DNA from 3 places in the Ornithinibacillus salinisoli genome. Region 1 is predicted to be linked to each of the others. Evidence: riboswitches for the same ligand, from Rfam matches in the RefSeq annotation. Region 1 holds a riboswitch; each other region holds the start of a gene.
The links. Region 1 has a riboswitch for thiamine pyrophosphate ahead of thiT (energy-coupled thiamine transporter ThiT). Riboswitches for the same ligand answer to the same signal wherever they lie in the genome.

Region 1 (6,745 bases):
CAATCTTTTGGAAAACAGCCAAAAAGAAAAACCTTTCTACCCCATGTAGAAAGGCTTATATATTTAATATAGTTTTCCTTGTCGATATAAAATAGTGGAAAGTTTCATGACAGCGTGAATATAGCAATTTTGCCTTAGAGGAAAAGGATCTCCAAAAAATTGTGGCAATACCGTATCAAACGTTACTTGCATTTTTTCATAAAGTTTTGATATAACTTCTTCCTCACTATAAAATTGTGTTTCCCTTCCTTGTAACCATTCAAAATAAGATACTATCACTCCACCTGCATTAGCTAGAATATCAGGAATAATGATAACACCTTTTTCACTTAAAAAGTCATCTGCTTCCGTGGTCACAGGAGCGTTCGCACCTTCGACAATAATTGGAGACTTTATTTCTTTCATGTTTTCTCGGTGTATTTGATTTTCTAATGCAGCAAGAAATAATACATCTACATCAGCCGTTAATACCTTATCACGATCCATAATTGTAGCTTTTACGTCTGCATGTTTTAATTGTTCTTCTGTCGTTGGCAGATCGCCATTTTGATCCGTTACAAACTTTACTAAATTTGATATATCCAATCCATCCGAATTATAAAGTGTTACATTTCGATCACTTACTGCTACAATTTTATTGTTTAAATGGTTACATTGATAAGCAGCTAATGCCGCAACTGAACCTACATTACCGAATCCTTGAACCGCTAACGATAACGATTTTTCTTTCAGAGATAAAGCCGTTTTTGCGAATATATTTTCTCGTTCCGAAAGCCACTTTTCCTGTTCATTAACAAAATTATAGAGCAAATAACGAAATGTATAGTAGACTCCCTTACCTGTTGCTTCCCTTCTCCCTAATGATCCACCGTTTTCTACGCTTTTTCCTGTAAAGCTCCCTCGATAGGATTCACCAGGTCGAATACTTTTATACTCTCCCATCATCCAATCCATCTCACGAGCACTCGTACCAACATCTGGCGCTGGAATATCTTTGTCTGGGCCGAGGATATCACTAAAATATTGCACATATTTTTTACAAATTAAATAAAGATCTTTATCTCCAAAGTCTCTTGGATTGATGACAACACCACCTTTACCGCCACCAAAGGGAACTTCATGTAAAGCATTTTTTAACGTCATTAAGGAAGCTAGATTGACAACTTCATCTTCACTAACCGTTTCATGAAACCGTATACCACCTTTATACGGGCCCAGTATATTATTATGTTGCACTCGAAAAGATGGAATTCGTACAACACTGCCATTTTTTAAGGCAATTCGTAGAAAAGATTTATTTACATGGTTTGGTGTTGATAGAATGGAAACCAAGGAAGTAAAAGCTTTCTCTCTAGCCTCTCCTTTTAAATCTGGTAAAAAAGTTTTATCGTCCAATAATGCATGCAATGAATCTTGAATAATTTCCACTGTATTATTTGCCACAACATGAACCTCCAATAATCCATCATATTGGTTATGATTGTATCAAAAGGTTGTCATTATACCAATGAAAACAATTTATCCTACAAAATTAATACAGCAACAACTGTCATTACGATGAGTCCTATGATAACTGGCAGGAAATTTTTTCGTACTAAATCCATGACAGATACTCCACATAGTCCAGCGATAGCAATAAGTGATGACCAAGCAACTAGTGTTCCGCCTCCTGTCCAAATGGCACCCATTTGTCCGATTGCAGCAAGCGTTGCTGTGTCTATGGATGCTGTTTCTAAAGAGGCAGCTAATGCACCGGTTAGTGGTAACCCCGAGAATCCTGAACCATCTAAACCTGATATAATACCAATGATTAACACGCTAAATGCAGCGAGAAAGGCACTTTGCGGCAAGTAATTTTGAGTAGCTTCAACAAGTCCGAACAAGAACGATGGTCCTTCTTCTACTCCTAATATATTTCCGGAAAAATCTGGACTCCCTAAGAAAAAGAATCCGGCAATAGGAATAACTGGACCCATTGCTTTAAATGCAAAGACAAACCCATCGGTAATATGATTACTGATATAATCAAGTGCTTGATGTTTTCCAAAAGCTATCGTGGAAAGTAGTAGAAGTATAACAGCTACTCCACCTACTAAGGCTGCGCCATCCCCACCTGCTAAACCATCACTTCCCGAATAGAGTTTGTTATACATCATGTACACGACAACTGCTAAGAGTGATAGTGGAACTAATACAGCAAATATTTTGCTCCACGTCGTAAGGTTTTCTGTTTTCGCTTTATTTGTGGATTTTTCTTGTGTTTGTATCGCCTGTAATTCTAATTCATTTCTTGGGTCATTCTGCGAGCGAATTGTTTTGCGATACAGAAAATAAGCTAATAAAATCGCGACTCCACCAGCTATAAGTGAGAGCACGATCGCTCGATCTGCGATTATCCCTGCATCGATACCTGCTGCTGATGCTGACAAGCTTGGTGCTACCTGTACAATATAATCAGAAGAAAGAGCCATACCTTGCCCTGCAAGCGCTATTGCTACAGCTGCTGTCATGGCTGGTAACCCAGCTCGTATGGCGGCAGGTACAAGTAGTGCACAAATTAAAGGAACTGCTGGAGTTGGCCAGAAAAATAAGGATATTACATAGGTCACTCCAATAAGCACGAAGAACGATATATGCCCATTGACCATCATCTTTTGAATCGGTTGTATCATCCTTACATCTGCTCCTAGATCCTTTAGGGAATTAAGCAACGCCAACATAAACGTAATGATTAAAAAGATACTAAAAAGCTCTTGTGCTGCTACTAAATTTGCTTTAAATATTGCTGTAAATCCATCCACCAAACTACCTTTAAATACTAAGGCAATGACGAAGGTTCCTAATAAAGTTGGTAGAACTACACCTTTACGAAAAATCATCGTACCGATAATTATAAGCGTGAACAAACCATATAACAAATGCGATAACGTTAGTTCCACATGTATCTTCCTTTCGTTATTAACTGTGCTATAGCCTATGCATCACGATGTGTAGCGGTGAAAGGAATATATGGAAGTTACATAAAAATAAAAAAGTCTAATTTACAGTTGTATGCTGTAATTTAGACTTTGGTAGTTATAAATCATCTCGATATAACATAAAGGTTTCTAATTGACCATCCCAAATCACTTCAACTTCGATGGGGTCTTTTAAGTTGACAAAATTCCCGTTACCTCCCCCACTTCCAAGTTCAAAGAATATATCTTTTGGTGGTTTACTAAATGTTCTACTAGTTTTACTCTTTCGTGTTGAAGTACGAAAGGTCACTTCTAAATGCTCCAGGGATTTCAATTCGCTTACTTTACCTCTATAAATAATTCGATGTTGATCATTATGCCAGCTTCCTGCCCTGAAAACACCATCTTCTTCATAAAAGATTTCTTCCCCTCGAAGGTAATATTCACCACGCCAATGCTTACTCTCTCCAACGTACGTATAATCATGTACTTTTATTTCTTTATTCTTATCTCCCATGACTATTGAAGTTATCAACACGAATGCAATACTACCTATTAAACTAAATACAGTTTTTTTCTTACTCAATATTTCCCTCCTAGTTCATCATCTAGTCTTCTCTTCCCTCATTACATTGATGACACAATAACGTTCCTTCATCATGTACCCCATCAAAGAATCCATTGTCACAATATACTTCTCTTCCACAAGATTCACATGTTCCAATTAATTCACGCATTTAACCACCTTTTCAATTTTTATAAATCACGAAAATTCTGTATTATATTATACTATATAAAAAGGATAACCCCATTATGAGGCTATCCTTCTGTGAGCGGAGAATAAGACTATGTTACGTGGTTTGCAAAAGTGTCTTTGGTTGTTTAATAAATAAGAAAAATACCACAATCGTACATAGGATAAATGACGGAAGCATGTATGAACCATTATATACTAGAGAATAAATCCAAACCTCTTGACCTTCTGGTGCATAATGATCCCAAAACACTATTCCTGCATAAAAGTGTGCTAGAAATCGTAAAAAGGTTCCAATCAACACACCAAACATGATATACATTAATCGTTTAACAATTACGCCGTCCTTCATGGATTTTTGAACTGGTTTTGCAAATATTCCAGCTAAACCTAATACAGTAAATGCGAATCCATATTCAATAAATCCTTGTAATGGGTGAATAATCGACGGTTCTATAGTCAATTGCAATAATCCCCATAATAACCCAGAAAGCAATCCCCCCTTAATCCCCCAGCGAAATGCAACAATAAACACTGGAATCATTGCAAAGGAAACAGATCCTCCATTTGGCCATACTTTAAATGACAAAAACGGAATAATATCCAGTAAAAAAGCTAATGCAGTAAAAATAGCTACCTCAACTAAAAATAATGTTTTCTTATTAGTATTCATAATTAATTCCTCCCCTTCATGTAATCTAAAAATCTATTAAACAGATTTTTAAACACACAAAAAAAGCAATGCCAAGGGGAAGCTTCCTGATGGGGAATTCCGCTCACATTGCTTTTAATCCATCAAAAAAGCCACCATCCCTACGCTAGTACTAACTAACAGGTTCAAAGGGTCTGAACAATAAATGTTCACTCTCAGCCATTCGGCTCCCCCTGTAGGCTTTAAATTCACTTTTTTTGCTACAAGTATTGTAACGTACTTTTCAGATTTTTACAATGAAGATATTAGAACAATACAGGATAGATATCAAATGCTACACCTGAATTTCGTGATTTCAAATTAGAACATCGCCTTTCAACCACATAACATTTCCTGTCATTACATAAAAAAAACAACCCAATTTCACCACCGAAATTGGGTTGCCATCGTTTAAAATTATAATGCTACAAACTCTTCAACATCTTTTACACATAATGCAATTGCATTTTCCCAGAAGTCTGGTTTTGTTAAGTCGACGTTTAAATGTTTCTTTGCTAAGTCTTCTACCTTCATACTACCCGTATCACGTAATAATGCAATGTAGTCTTCTTCAAAGCTACCACCTTTTTCCACAGCATATGCGTATATACCGAGGCTAAACAAGTAACCAAATGTATATGGGAAGTTGTAAAACGGTGTACCTGTAATATGGAAATGGAGTTTAGATGCCCAGAAATTTGGATCATATTCTTCTAGTGAATCACTATATGCTTCTTTCTGTGCCTCAACCATTAGTTCATTTAAACGATCTACAGATACTAATCCTTGTTTTCGCTCTTCATAGAAACGAGTTTCGAACAAGAAACGTGCATGGATGTTCATAAAGAAAGCGACACTACGTTGGATTTTATCCTCAAGCAATGCTTGTTTTTCTTCTTTATTTTGTGCACTCTTTGCCGCTGCATCTGCAACGATCATTTCGGCAAATGTTGAAGCGGTTTCCGCAACATTCATCGCATACCCTTGGTTTAAACCATGTACATCATTCATGACATGTTGATGGTATGCATGTCCTAATTCATGTGCAAGCGTTGAAATATTAGATGTCGTACCTGAATACGTCATAAACACACGAGTTTGTTCACTATCCGGGAAACTTGTACAGAATCCTCCCGGACGTTTACCAGCACGATCCTCTGCCTCGATCCAACGCTTATCAAACGCCATTTCAGCAAATTCAGCCATTTTCGGACTAAATTCACGGAAATGCTTAACAATAAAGTTAGCTCCTTCTGAATAGCTAGATTTCTTTACTGATTTAGAAATTGGAGCACCAATATCATACATACTTAATTTATCTAATCCCAATAGTTCCGCTTTTTTATTCAAAAACTTCACGAAATGCTGCTTATTATTTGAAATAGCTGTCCACATTGCATTTAATGTATCTTCTTCCATACGATTAATAGCTAGTGGTTCTTTAAGAACGTTATCCCAGCCACGATGTTTATATTTTTGCAAACGGAATCCGGATAAGTGGTTCAGTGTTTGACCAAATAAATCTGCATGATCCGACCATGCTTTACCCATTTGCTCGAAAACGTGTTTACGAACTTCACGATCCGGATTACTTAATTTATTGGCCGCTTGTCCAACAGAATAGGATATAACTTCTCCGTCCTCTTCTATTTCAACATTCATATTCCCAACAATTGCATCATACATTTGTCCCCAAGCATGGTATCCATCTACAGCTAAGTCATTAATTAACACTTCTTGATCTTCTGAAAGCAATTCTTTTGCTTTATTTCTCGTTTCACTTAAAACAAAAGAGAGATTTTGAAGACGCTCATCAGAAACTAAATTGTTCCATGATTCATCATCAACTGCTACAAGTTTTTGGTCGAATACCGTTTTAACAGCATCCATTTCAGCTTTTAATGCACTTCGTTTACCAACTAGCAGATTGGCATGTGAATCCTTTACATTTTGTGCACTTAAGCAACTTATAAAAGCAAAAGATTCACGTAGTTTTTTCATCGTGCTTTCTAAACTATTCGTGATATCTACAAGTTTAGTAGCACTTGTAAGACTGTCTTTTGGATCAAAATCTTCCACAGAAGATTCAAGTTTACTAATTTCGTCTTGAACAGTATGAAGATATGTTTGAAATTCTTTTGATTCACTTCCACCAGGGAAAATCACATCTAAATCCCATGTTTGACTATATTCTTTCGTGCTTTGCATGTTACCTCTCCTTTATAAAAAAATCAGTATATTTTCTATAATAACAATAACTTAAATATTTTTCACTACATATATTTAGAAAAGCGAAATATTTTTTTACTAATTTTTACCAATAATTCTATGATTGCCATACAA
Region 2 (6,745 bases), on a different contig from region 1:
TGTATTAATACCTCCAATACCCACAATTGGTATGTTGGGGAATTGGTTTCGTAATGTTCTAATCCATTCTGTACCAACAGGTGTTTTGGCATCGGACTTTGTTGTTGTACCATAGATTGGGCCAGCTCCTAAGTAATCTACTAAATGCGTGGGGCTGTTTTCTACTTCGGTACGGTTTGATACGGAGAGACCAATAAGTTTATCAGGGTACTGTTTTCGTAACTCGGTAACAGATTGATCCGCTTGGCCAACATGGATCCCATCAGCATCAAGGAGATCAACTAGTTCAACATCATCGTTAACGATAAACAAAATATGGTACTCACGACAAATCTGGCGTAGTTTTTTACCTAACTTTAGTTTTTCGTCCCCCGCTAACGAACCTATTCCTTTTTCTCGAAATTGGAAGGCTGTGATTCCGGCTTTGGCTGCTGATTCTAATATTGTAACAGGATCTTGTTCACAGTTTTGAGACCCCATAATAAAATATTTTCGAAGTTGCTGTGCAAGCGATATACGCATGTTTTAACTCCTTTCGAGTATTTCTTTATCCATGCTGAGTGCATCGATAAAATGGGGAATAAAGGTTCCAGGTCCACTAACTTCAAATTTTGAAGCGGCATATTCTGCTGCTAATCCATAAAAGGATAGAGCGGTTAGAGCTTGTTCCTCCGTGGTATCATTTGTAGTTAAGCAGGCAGTTAAAATAGAACCTAGTAAACAACCAGCACCAGTTATCTTAGATAATAGTTTGTGACCATAGTAATTATGTGTTAACTTATTTTCTGTGCATATAACATCTGTATTTCCTGTAACTACTGCGGTAGTCTGGTAGATTTGAACAACCGTTGTTGCAACACTTTCTACATCTCCAGCTCCAATAGAATCGACACCTTTTGATCTCCATGGAATTCCTGCCAAATGTGCAAGCTCACTAGCATTACCTTTGATCACTGTAGGCTGTACCTTATCTAAAATCTTTTTAACGACGGATGCGCGATATGGGGTTGCTGATACTCCCACAGGATCGAGTACAACAGGAATTCCTTTATCATTTGCTGTTTTGCCAGCTTGTATCATGGCAGGAACCTCTGAATCTGTTATTGTTCCAATGTTTATCAATACACCATCGGCAACTTGTGCCATGTCCCTAGCTTCTTCCACTGCTTTGGCCATTATGGGACTTCCGCCGAAGGATAGTAGACCATTGGCTGTAAAATTCATTACGACCTGATTTGTTAGGTGATGAATAAGCGGTTGTTTCTCTCTTACTTCTTGTATAATAGATGTCTTCATTGTCTCGCTTCATCCATTCTAGGGGCAAAGTGGTTGGTTGGTCCATTTCCTTTACCCAGGGGTAAGGCATGCTTTATTGCAGCAGTTACATAACGCTTTGCTTTGTCAACTGCTTTAGGTAGTGGTATTCCCTGACTTAAATAGGCAGTAATTGCTGCAGAGTAGGTGCAACCTGTACCGTGTGTGTTCTTTGTATGAATGCGTTCTGACGTAAATGTGTGAATTTTGTTCCCATCGTATAAAATGTCAACTGCTTCTTCACGTAAGTGGCCACCTTTGACTAGGGCAGCACCAGCACCGTGTTTATACACAATTTGGTTCGCTGCATCCTGCATATCAGAAAGGCTTTCGATAGTGTTCCCCGTAATAAATTCGGCTTCTTGAATATTTGGTGTAACAATGGTCGTTAAAGGTAAAAGGTGTTCTCGTAGATAGCTACGAGCATCTACATGAATCAAGGCATCCCCACTCGTTGCAACCATGACTGGATCCATTACATAAGGAGCGTTGATTGTTGTGATTTTTTCTAATATGACCTCCATCATTTCAGTATTGGCAATCATTCCTGTTTTAAAGGCGTGAACTGGTAGATCTGATAAAACAGAATCTAATTGGCTCACGATCATTTCATTCGGTAGATGGAGAATTTCCTGCACACCTGTTGTGTTTTGTGCAACAACGGAAGTGATAACAGACATACCATAGCTCTTTAACTCCTGAAATGTTTTTAAATCAGCGTGAATCCCTGCTCCACCACTGGGATCAGTACCAGCAATAGTAAGCGCACATGAAACGTTATTCATTGGAAGTCACCTTCTCCTTTGATGGCCACTGCTCATAGTTGTACGCCATTTCCCAGAATTGGAGTTCTAATTGACAACTTTTACGGAATGCATCTTTTACGTTTAACTGTTCAACTGGTGATGCATGATCCATATACTTATCCAATAATTCGCACATTTCCCTAGTAGTGTTTTCAACAGATTTGTCTGCATAAAACGTAATCCAAGGATAGAATGGATGTGTATTTGACGGATTGTATTTTTGAATTAACTCTCGACCAATTTCTAAATAGGTCCAAGGACAAGGCAATAGGGCACCTAATATTTCTCCTAAATTCCCCATTTGTGCATGATACATCATATGCTTGATATAATGGTCGGCTGTTGGTGGGAGTGGATGTCCTTGCAGTTCTTCATAGTTCACACCTATATAATCACAAAAATTGCGATGTGGATGAATTTCATCATTTAGAATAAAATCTATCTTTTTATGAAAATAGGCAATCTCCTTTCGATTGGTGGATTTTGCAAGGGCAATACCATAGATCTTCATAAACGCATTTAAATACTCAAAGTCCGCCTTAATATAATGTTCGATCGCTTTATTAGGTACTTCCCCTTTTCCGATACCCTCTACAAACGGATGGGAAAGGATGAATTGAAAAATATCATCATTATCTTTTCTTAATTGATCCGTAAAAGTCATCAATAAAACCTCCTTATGTGTTTTGAATGAGATGTTCTTGTTTTACCCTTGATAGGATAAACCAGCCAATAGCCGCACCAGTAATACTGCTTACGAGAAAAGATGGTAGAAAGGCAAATACGCCAACGGAGCTACCCATTAGGATAATAGCAAAAGGTACGGCAAGGAAGGAGCCGATAATTCCAGTTCCAATTGCTTCACCGATAGCTGCTAATAACGTTTTCCCAAATTTTTGATAGAGATAACCTGCCAATAACGCTCCAATCATACCTCCTGGGAATGCCAATAATGTGCCAAGGCCAAGTAAATTACGTAATAATCCAATCATGAAGGCGATAATGACAGTTGGTCCTGGTCCGAGTGTGACAGCAGCCATTACATTTACAGCATGTTGTACGGGATATGCCTTGGCAACTCCAGCTGGAAACCAAAGTATTTGTGCTCCTAAAGTTCCAATTGCAATAAAAATTGCCATCGTTGTTAATAATCGTGTTCGATTCATGTTTTTCCTCCAGTGTTATAGGGACACCAAAAAAGCCAGATCCAAAAAAAGGACCTGGCTTACATAAGCTGAAATAGAATAGACGTATCGTCCGACTACTTCCCTCCGCTGGTATTAACCAGATCAGGTCCATAAGAGTCAGAAAGTTAGCGTACTTTCCTCTCAGCCCACGAAATTTTGGGCACCCCTAGTAGTAATGTTTCATATATTTTATTTTCAAATTAACCATAACAAAAAAAAACTTAATTGTCATGTGAAATTTGAAAATAAGTAACTAAGACCTATAAACGAAATTATTCTTTTATCTAGGATCTTAATACATAAGCATGTTATAAATAGAGTATCTGATTTTTATTTGGAACGGTAAAGGGTGATTATATGACTGTATTAACCATGGAAAATTTAGAGATGCATCGTAAAGATACCATACTATTTTCAGCGTTTAACTTATCCATAGATCGTAAAGAAATCGTTGCAATCCATTCCAGTTTAAATGTGCGCCAGGCATTAATTAATATATTTTTAGGAAAGCTCGTTCTCGTAAACGGAAAGATCTTAATTGACGGAAAAGAAATTTCGAAAGACAAGGGGTTATATGCTAAGCAAATCGGCATTTGTTTTTTTGAAGAGGGAATGTATGAGCGATTGACTGTACTAGATCATTTTAAGTTTTATAAGCAGATTTTTGAATTTGATCAAACGTTTGATCAAATTTTACATATAACACAATTGGATGAATTGAAATACAAAAAAATTAAGAATCTAACATATTCACAACAGAAGAGGGTGCAATATGCACGAGTACTCCTTCAAAACCCATCTCTATTTATTTTTGAGGAACCAGATTTAAATGTTGATGTTGAGACAAAAAAGATATTTATAAACATAACGAAAAAACTGCAACAGGAAGGTAAAAGTATCTTAGTATTAACTGGAAATATTGAAAGTGCAATTACAATGGCCGATCGGGTGTATCGTCTACATGAAGAGGGATTACAGCCTTATGAAATGGGAAATGAAGTGATTGGTGAAGAACAAGAGGGAGATTCTGTTATGGAAGAAAATGAATCCATAGCATTTCAGTTTAATAAAATCCCTACAAAAATAAAGGATAAAATAGTTTTATTTGATCCACCTGAAATTGATTATATTGAGAGTAATGAAGGGCAGTCTAATGTCTATATCAAAGGGGAAGCTTTTCCAAGTATGTTTACTTTAAATGAGTTGGAAGAGCGTTTAAAGCATTATGGATTTTTTAGATGTCATCGCTCATATATTGTGAATTTACAAAAGGTACGTGAAGTTATTACCTGGACAAAAAATAGTTACAGTTTGATACTAGATGATAAAGCAAAATCTTCTATTCCGTTATCAAAGACAAAAATGTCTCAACTAAGGGAAATGTTAGGACTAAAATAGATCCATTCAACCCCAAAATTACTCTTTTCACAGTAAATATAATGATATTATCCGTGTTTTCCTCTATTCTATGAACAACAAACAAAATGTAACCAGGGGGATATGAACTGTGGGTAATGTAATTGAAGTAAGAGCGTTAGCCAAAATTTTTGGCGACCAATCCGCTTTGGAAAATGTTAATTTTCAAGTGGAAAAAGGGGAAACATTTGGCTTTCTTGGACCAAGTGGTTCTGGGAAGACAACAACAATAAAAATTTTAACCGGGCAATTGCGTCCAACATCTGGTGAAGCACAAGTATTTGGTCTTTCTAGTTCCTCATTGAAAAATAGAGAGTATCGCAAGAAAATTGGTGTGCTAACGGATAATAGTGGGTTATACAATAGGTTATCTATTTTTGATAACTTAAAGCTATTTTGTGACCTATATAATGTTCCAGTAAAGCGAATCGATGAGGTGCTGGGCTTAGTAAATTTAACGGATGATAAGAAGAAAATAGTAGCGAAATTATCCAAGGGGATGCTACAACGCGTATTATTAGCACGTACATTATTGCATGAACCAGAATTACTATTTTTAGATGAGCCAACATCAGCGCTTGACCCAGCTAATTCAAAACAAATTCATGATGGCTTACGACGTTTAAATGAAAAAGGAACTACGATATTCTTAACTACTCACGATATGTCTGAAGCGGAGACATTATGTGATCGTGTAGCCTTTTTAAATAAAGGTAAAATACAATTACTTGATGAACCTAAGAAACTAAGAAGACAATATTCGGATTCGTCAATTACTCTTGAGTTAAAGGATGGTAGAGAGATTGTACTACCAGGAGGCGTGCAAGGTGCTGAAGCAATTTATAAGTATTTATCTGCAGATCAAGTGGTTTCCATTCATTCGAATGAACCAACATTAGGGGATATTTTTGTGGACATCACGGGGAGGGAGTTAGTATGACTTTATCAATGAAGCGTATTTATGCCATTTTTCAAAAGGATATTAAAGACTTATCGAAAAACATGTTTGTTAGTTCTATTATTGTATTGCCTTTATTGATGGCATTTATGTATAGCAGAATGGGTGTTAACATAGAGTTACATTATCTGATAATTAATTTAACGTTAGCTTCTGTGACGTTATTTATCCAATGTGCTGTCATTGCAGAGGAAAAGGAAAAACATACGTTACGTGGGTTAATGCTATCACCAGCTACATTACCAGAAATATTAACAGGTAAGAGTCTAGTTACATTAATTTTAACCTTAGTAACAATTGTTGTTTGTACAAAGATCACCGGCTATGACCCGGCTAATTTACTACTAGTTTTTATTGCCATTTTTATTTCGAGTTTATTTTACCTTGCTCTAGGGACACTGTTAGGACTAGTGACGAAAACAGTAGTTGAAGCTTCTGTGGTAATTTTACCTTTTATGTTTTTATTTGGTTTTGGTTCTATGTTACAACCGTTAATTGATGAATATCCGCTTTTGGTGTTTGTAGATTACTTACCAAACACACAGTTAGTGGAATTTGCTTATAAAGTAGAAGAAGGATTAGCATTTGGGAATCTTTGGAGCCATTTAACTATCATCCTAGCTTGGGGTGTTGTTTCAGCAATATTAACATTCTTTGTTTATCGTAAGCGAGAGATGGATGAATAATATAGGGTTGATTCGTATAGTTTGTTGCTAAATTTATATAGACTGCGAAGCAATTTAATATGAAAAACGTGGTGAAATTTAAGATTAAATATACTGCACCAAATCTCGCTCCAGAAATACACTTCGCTTTCCGCGGGCGGCTGGTGAGCCTCCTCGAACTCCGTTCTGCGGGGTCTCACCTATGCCTTTCCTCCCGCAGGAGTCTACGTGTATTTCTTCCGCTAGAATAGTGGATTACAACTTCATGACATGTATTGGATAGAAGAGCCTCACTGAATGTTGATAGCATGGGTTACTACCACTCCATAACCAGATTACTACCCATCAGCGTAGGCAGAATACGTAGACTCCTGCGGGAACAGCACGTGTCCGAAGACC
Region 3 (6,745 bases), on a different contig from region 1:
GCCCGGCGATTAACTGTAAAAGTGTTGATTTCCCTGCACCGTTTTCTCCAATGATCGCCATGAATTCCCCTGATTGTATGGTTAAATTAATACCTTCAAGAATAACATTTTTCTTGCGTTTGAAGGTTACATTTTGAACCGATAAACATACTTCTTGGTTAGAGAAGGTGGTGGACCCGGTGTTGACATCCCAAAACGATTCGTGATGTGACCTTGGAAGAAAAATGCCTTCTCTTTCTAATAATTGCTTTTTATCCTTAAAAATTACGTCACGCTGATCATCAGCGACAATATTTCCATCGTGTCCAAGTATCATGACACGGTTTATCATATCCATCCAATCATCAGCTTGGTGCTCGATGATGAATACGGACAATCCACGTTCTTGTTTTATTCGATGGATTAATTGGATAAATTCCATACTGGAAACAGGGTCTAGATTTGCTGTTGGTTCATCGAGAATGAGTAGCTTTGGTTCAAGAAGCAATACCGCTGCTAAGGCGATTTTTTGTTTTTGTCCACCAGAAAGTTGATGGAACTTTTCCTTACCAAATGATTCCATTCCAACTGCTTGAAGTACCTCCGAGATTCGTTGTGGCATTTCAGATGCAGGGATGTTTATATTTTCTAAGGTAAAGGCGAGTTCATCTTCAACGGTAATCATACAGAACTGACTCTCAGGGTCTTGAAATACGATTCCCACTTGTTGATTGAGTTCTCCTTTTGAAAATTCGCTTATATTTATTCCTTCAAAATATATATTTCCTTTGGTAAACCCTTCAACTGCTTCTGGATATAGTCCGTTTAAACATAGTGAGATGGTACTTTTACCAGAACCACTAGCGCCCATTAGTAAGGTCACTTCGTTTTCATATAACGTAAAACTTATATTGTTTAGTACAGGTTTTTCTTTTACATTTTCATAGGCAAAAGCAAACTGGTCAACGTGTAGTAATGGCTTTTCAGACCGATTAAGCGGTATTCTTCTCACGCTTCTCTTGCAGCTCCTTTCCTAAGGCATAACCACGAAGTACTCCTGTTTTGGCTAACTGTTCACTAATCCATTTACCTAGTACGCCAGCAAGTAATGCACCACTGATCAGACGAACAATAAAGGTTGCAAAGATAATCGTTGGAGCTAAGGCTATATTTCCTGATGAATATAGATGCCATAAAAAGCTGAAAAATGCTGCTGACATTCCTGCTAACATGAGAGTGATTAAACGATAATTTTTCCATTTCGTTGCAGCAAAAACTAGTTCTGCTCCTGCACCTTGAATAATTCCTGTAATAATTAACGCAGGTCCTGCAGGAGAGCCCATTAATACTTGCACAGCTGCTGCAATAACTTCCGCGGTAAATGCTACACCTGGTTTACGAATAATATAAGCTGCTATGATAGATACGATGAACCAAATACCGAAAATGATTTCGTATCCAAATGGAGCTAGGCCGAATGGGGTAAGAACATTACGAATGCCTTGCCCGATAAAGAAAAATAGTAAATAAATCCCCGCAAATACAACACCTAATATAGACATTAATACGATTTCTTTTAATTTCCATTGCTTAACCATAGACTGATCATCTCCTTATTTTTTATTTGATGGACTGTTTGCTGAAATTGTAAACGTCATAGTCACATGTGATACGACCTCTTGAACACTTGCAAACGACTCGTGCAAGGCTTGGAAAATATGTTGAACGTCACCATCCAGTCTTGTGGCGTAATGGGAATGACTTACTTGAACACCACGACTTTTGGACAGGTCAATTTGTTCGTAAATAGCATCCATATAATCTTCTCTTCCCATAGGGTAGAGAGCAAATTTACATCCAGCCTGCTGGGTAAGGTTGGAAGACTTTTTTTCGTTCAATGGATGATCTGTTTCATCCATATAAACATCTGCATCCGTATCTCCTGGGCAACCAATTGAAAATGTTCCACTCATAGCTACGTGTTCACCAGTTTTTGCTGCATGTAGGAAAATAGCCTTTGTAACATCAAAAATATGTACCATTTTCCCGCGAATACATGTGCTGACATCATCTGTGTCCTTCCATACTTTTGATGTATCAACCTCATCTAAGGCTGTTAAGATGATGTCAACAAATTTGTCGCTCATGGGATAAAGAGTAAATTGGCACCCCGCGATTCGACTTGTTCCACAATAATTATTCATAATATTTCCTCCTTGATGTTTTTTTGTATAACAAAAAAACTGCACTCCCGTGGGAATGCAGTTTGCACGTATGTAAACACAGATAACCAATATCATAGTCATACAGCGAACCACACTTCCCCACGCTAGTATTATCTAGATCGGGTATTAAGGGTCAGGCATAGCCTTCTCAGCCACCAAATCGTAGCTCCCCTAGTGTCCTACCGATATACAGTTTTAAAGTTACACCATAAGAATAACAGAAATCTCGGTGCCTGTCACCCGTCGAATTTTGTCGAAGGGCAATCAAGCAATTTTACGAATGGAAATCGGTGTTATACACTATGGTTATGACACAATATCATCATAATATGCTAGATTTTATGAGTTTAGTTTAGAGAGGGGTTATCGTTTATGCGTATTATGGCATTGCTTGGAAGTTCAAGAAGGAATGGAAATACGGAGTACTTAACGAATAAGGTTTTGGATGGCGTTAACCATCAAACTATATATTTATTGGATAAAAAAATAGATCCTATTGTTGATGAGCGTCATACCGATGAGGGATTCAGTTATGTAGAAGATGATTATGAAGAATTATTTTTCGAATTTCTAAAGCATGACACGATTGTATTTGCTACGCCTTCGTACTGGTTTGGTATGTCTGGACAGATGAAAATTTTCTTTGATCGATGGAGTCAGTATATGAGGGATCATCGATTTGACTTTAAAGAAGAAATGCGTAAGAAAAAAGCATATGTTATTGTTGCCGGAAATAAACCCGATCCTAAAATTGCAGCATTACCATTAATCCAACAATTTAATTATATATTTGAATATGTTGGCATGGAATTTGTGGATTATATAATCGGTAATGGCAATAAACCAGAAGATATTTTGACAGATACAGAAGCAATAGCAAAAGCCAAACTCTGGAACGACCAATTGAAAACGAAATAAAAAGAATGGGAAGGAATAAAAGGTGCCTGTCACCTGTCGAATTTTGTCGGTGCCAGGCACCTTGTGACAAGCTACGAAATTGTTACGGTTAAAAGATTGAAAAGAGGTGATTTTCAATAATTCGCTCCATTCGCAAAGTTTATCAGTTCATTAAAGATAGGCCGTTTAAGAAAGATGAAATTATTGAGGGAAGGTATAGAGTATTAGAATTAATTGGAACTGGTAGCTATGGTATGGTTTACCATTGTAAAGATTTGATTGAAAATGATAATAAAGTTATTAAACAGCTACGTCCAAGTAAAAGTCGGAATAAAAAAGAGATCGAATTGTTTGAACAAGAAATTTCAGTCATGCGGACTTTAAACCATAATAGAATGCCAAAGGTTTATGATTCCTTTTTAATTAATAACAACCGTTTTTATGTCATGGAATTCATTGATGGATTTAATCTAAACGATCAAATTTTTAATCAAAATATATCTTATAATGAAAAACAGTCATTACTATTAATACTTAAAATACTAGAGCTGGTTGATGAACTTCATCAAAGCGATATGTACCATTTGGACCTACGGTTACCAAATATTGTGATGAAAGAAGCCAGACCACATCTGATTGATTTTGGATTAGTAAAGTCTGATCCTGATAAAAGGCAATCAAGGAAAATAACACATGGTAATTCTATGACATTAAAACAACAGGACTTTTTTGATTTGGGAGATATCTTACTTTATTTACTTTACACAACATATACAAAAGAAAATAAAAAAGCTCTTCCATGGACAGAAGAACTTTCATTAGAAAATGAAACTGTATATTTATTGAAACGTTTGCTTGGTTTAAACGAAAAATATTCAACTTCAGACGAAATTAAAGCGGATATACAAGAAGCGTTAAAGGCGATTAGTAGTAGTTAGCCTGAGATATTAACTACTACTTCCCCAGCCTTTACGCTTATACCGTTTACTTCCGCTCATAGGGTTTTGTTTATACCTTCTGTCACTATTGCTACTACCATTGTGGAAACTGGATTTTCTATGACTACTATTTCCCTTGTGATAGTGACGATGTCTTCGGTGGCTACTATCTTGTGATAAGTGTTTAATCTGTTTCATAATCTTTTTAAACATAACTACCAACCTTTCTTCGGGTAACTGTTAATTACCATATTTTTCCTTAATATATACAAATAAACCGTTATTCAACTCCTAATTGCTCTAGTTGATCCTTTAAGCTTGTTAAATTCTCTATCGTTTGGTAAATTTCCGATTCCTTAAATTGATCGATAGCTACTTCACCATTCTGCTGTGTTTCATTAATGATTTCTATAAGCTGTTCGTTTTTATTTGTAATATCCTGGTGAATTCCCTCAGCAATTGATGGAACTTCAATAGTGTTATATTCCTTGATTGTTTCTTCTAATGAAGTTAACTTAGACTCTAGTTCGGTTTGAAGTTCATTATTTGTGCTTTTTCCGCTAATAAGTGTAGACGTTTCTTCCGCAAAATTATTTAGTTCATTAAAATATTCTGTGGTTTCTGTAACATAGTTTAATGTATTATTTGTTTCCTCTAATATGGAACATCCGGAAATAAAAAACAGAAAAATAACTAAACTATAAAATATTTTTTTCAGTTTACTTCACCTCGCTACATACAGATTATGATAATGATGTTGATTTTAAATTTTGTTCCCATAATTATAGCATAAGAAGCTTAAAAATCACCCTGGAACTAACTTTGTGTAAAAGGTTCAATTTTACTTTTGAAAACATCGAAAAAAATACTAGTAATTTTTGTACGCAGAAACAAATATAGTTTCAGTAACAAGTGTAACAACAAAAGATTCTGTTGAAAAGAATCAAGGAAATCACTATAATAGTTCTATCTACAATTGTCGGTGCCTGTCACCTGTCGAATTATGTCGGTGACAGGCACCGAATTAAGAGGTGCGAGAAATGGAGTTTAATATTGGCCCGCGTATGGTGAAGACGGGTCTTGCGGTGGCTTTGTCATTGTTAGTTACGGGTGTATTGGGGTTGGAGTTGGAAATTGTTGCAGCAATTGCTTCTGTTTTAGCGATGCAGCCATCGATTATGAGGTCTTATACCTACATTAAAGAGGTGCTTGTATCCAATAGTGTAGGTCTATTATTTGCGTTATTTGGTTATTTTTTACTTGGAACTCACCCATTATCGGTGGGGGCTATTGTAATAATATCCATCGCAATAAACATTAAGCTAGGTTTATATAAAACGGTAAGCTTGACAGTTTTAACGATTATTACGATGATGTTAGGACATGGTGATGGGATAAGTTTCCTTTATATTATAGAGCGACTTTCACTTGTGGCGATTGGCGTTTTATCTGCATTCATTATTAATGTCATTGTATTTCCGCCAAATCATGAGAAGAACTTATTCAAAATGATCAAGCGTGCTAGTGAAAAAACGAATTTCCTTTTGCGTGTCATCCCAAACAAAACGATGAGTGTTCCACAAATGAAAGCTGAGGACAGGGAAATAGATAAATTAATTGATCAAGCAAACGATTATTATGAAATCATTTCTGATGAGAGAAATCGGCTTTTTATAAAAAATCGTATTTGTTTTTTCCGAAACATTATAATCTATAAGCATATGATTCAAGTTTTAATTAAAAAACAGACTTTAATTAAGCATTTAGAAAAGAACCTGGTAGAAGTTGAAAAAAGCACAAGTAATAAATCCTATTTGATTAAGAAACTTGTCAACGAAATTAATAGCTATAGTGAAAACATTCTATTATTATATGAAGATAAAATTGTGCTTGATAAAGATTTGCAAAAGGAAACAAAAGCAGCGATGCAAGTCACAATTAATAATCTTATCGAGGAATTACAAGGGTCGGAGTTTTCAAAATGGACGTTTGTTTTTCCAATTGCAAATAGTATTATCGAATTGTTTTTCGAATTAGATAAGCTAGAAAAGTTTGTTCGGGTGAAGGAATTGAAAGAGAAAAGAATTAAATAAGATTGGGAGCGAAATGAAATAGGTTTCGCTCTTTTTTATGTTGGATAATAATTTTTAACATTTTTAATAAATTATAATATGAATAAAATAATATGCTAAAATGTCTATAGAGGTTGTTCGTAAATCTTCAGTAAGAAAACGAATTTCCCTACTTTCTTCCTATATAATATAGAATAAAATGTTCACAAACAGATGGAGGGTATAACTTGATTTTTTTAGAAAAGATTACCGAAAAAGATGAAAAAATTCTTCATAATCTCATCCAATATTATATCTATGAGTTTAGTAAACATATTCCTCAAATCAAGTTAGAAGAAAATGGTACATATAAACCTTTTAACCTAAATAAGTATTGGAATGAAAATAATTACCATGCATTTTTTATCAAATTTGATAATGAACTAATTGGTTTTGCGCTTGTAGAAAGTGAAACAGAATCAAGGCCGAATACAATACATGAGTTCTTCATTGTCGCAAAATATAATGGGGAGGGGTACGGTAAAATAACAGCTACAAAAATATTTAACTTATTCCCTGGGAATTGGATTGTTACACAAACAGAAAAAAATTACCGTGCACAGGCGTTTTGGAGAAATTTGATCTATCAATTAAC

Region 2: it holds a riboswitch for thiamine pyrophosphate, as region 1 does, so the genes downstream of both, thiW (energy coupling factor transporter S component ThiW) here and thiT (energy-coupled thiamine transporter ThiT) in region 1, are expected to answer to the same signal.
Region 3: it holds a riboswitch for thiamine pyrophosphate, as region 1 does, so the genes downstream of both, ACFSTA_RS07135 (YkoF family thiamine/hydroxymethylpyrimidine-binding protein) here and thiT (energy-coupled thiamine transporter ThiT) in region 1, are expected to answer to the same signal.

The regions. Positions count from the first base shown of each region.
Region 1 covers NZ_JBHUMI010000009.1:27,665-34,409, reverse strand. The annotation lists gene ACFSTA_RS05040 (Glu/Leu/Phe/Val family dehydrogenase) at 64-1,443, opposite strand; gene ACFSTA_RS05035 (hypothetical protein) at 1,524-2,939, opposite strand; gene ACFSTA_RS05030 (hypothetical protein) at 3,076-3,543, opposite strand; gene ACFSTA_RS05025 (hypothetical protein) at 3,566-3,694, opposite strand; gene thiT (energy-coupled thiamine transporter ThiT) at 3,809-4,384, opposite strand; TPP riboswitch at 4,505-4,607, opposite strand; gene ACFSTA_RS05015 (M3 family oligoendopeptidase) at 4,820-6,610, opposite strand.
Region 2 covers NZ_JBHUMI010000015.1:27,807-34,551, forward strand. The annotation lists gene thiE (thiamine phosphate synthase) at 1-522, opposite strand, end outside; gene thiM (hydroxyethylthiazole kinase) at 526-1,296, opposite strand; gene thiD (bifunctional hydroxymethylpyrimidine kinase/phosphomethylpyrimidine kinase) at 1,293-2,099, opposite strand; gene tenA (thiaminase II) at 2,092-2,784, opposite strand; gene thiW (energy coupling factor transporter S component ThiW) at 2,798-3,286, opposite strand; TPP riboswitch at 3,370-3,485, opposite strand; gene ACFSTA_RS09940 (LytTR family transcriptional regulator DNA-binding domain-containing protein) at 3,665-4,705, shown strand; gene ACFSTA_RS09945 (ABC transporter ATP-binding protein) at 4,815-5,663, shown strand; gene ACFSTA_RS09950 (ABC transporter permease) at 5,660-6,367, shown strand.
Region 3 covers NZ_JBHUMI010000012.1:5,838-12,582, reverse strand. The annotation lists gene ACFSTA_RS07145 (ABC transporter ATP-binding protein) at 1-991, opposite strand, end outside; gene ACFSTA_RS07140 (ECF transporter S component) at 972-1,577, opposite strand; gene ACFSTA_RS07135 (YkoF family thiamine/hydroxymethylpyrimidine-binding protein) at 1,593-2,183, opposite strand; TPP riboswitch at 2,284-2,387, opposite strand; gene ACFSTA_RS07130 (flavodoxin family protein) at 2,577-3,122, shown strand; gene ACFSTA_RS07125 (protein kinase domain-containing protein) at 3,239-4,039, shown strand; gene ACFSTA_RS07120 (DUF6376 family protein) at 4,320-4,700, opposite strand; gene ACFSTA_RS07115 (FUSC family protein) at 5,080-6,132, shown strand; gene ACFSTA_RS07110 (GNAT family N-acetyltransferase) at 6,339-6,745, shown strand, end outside.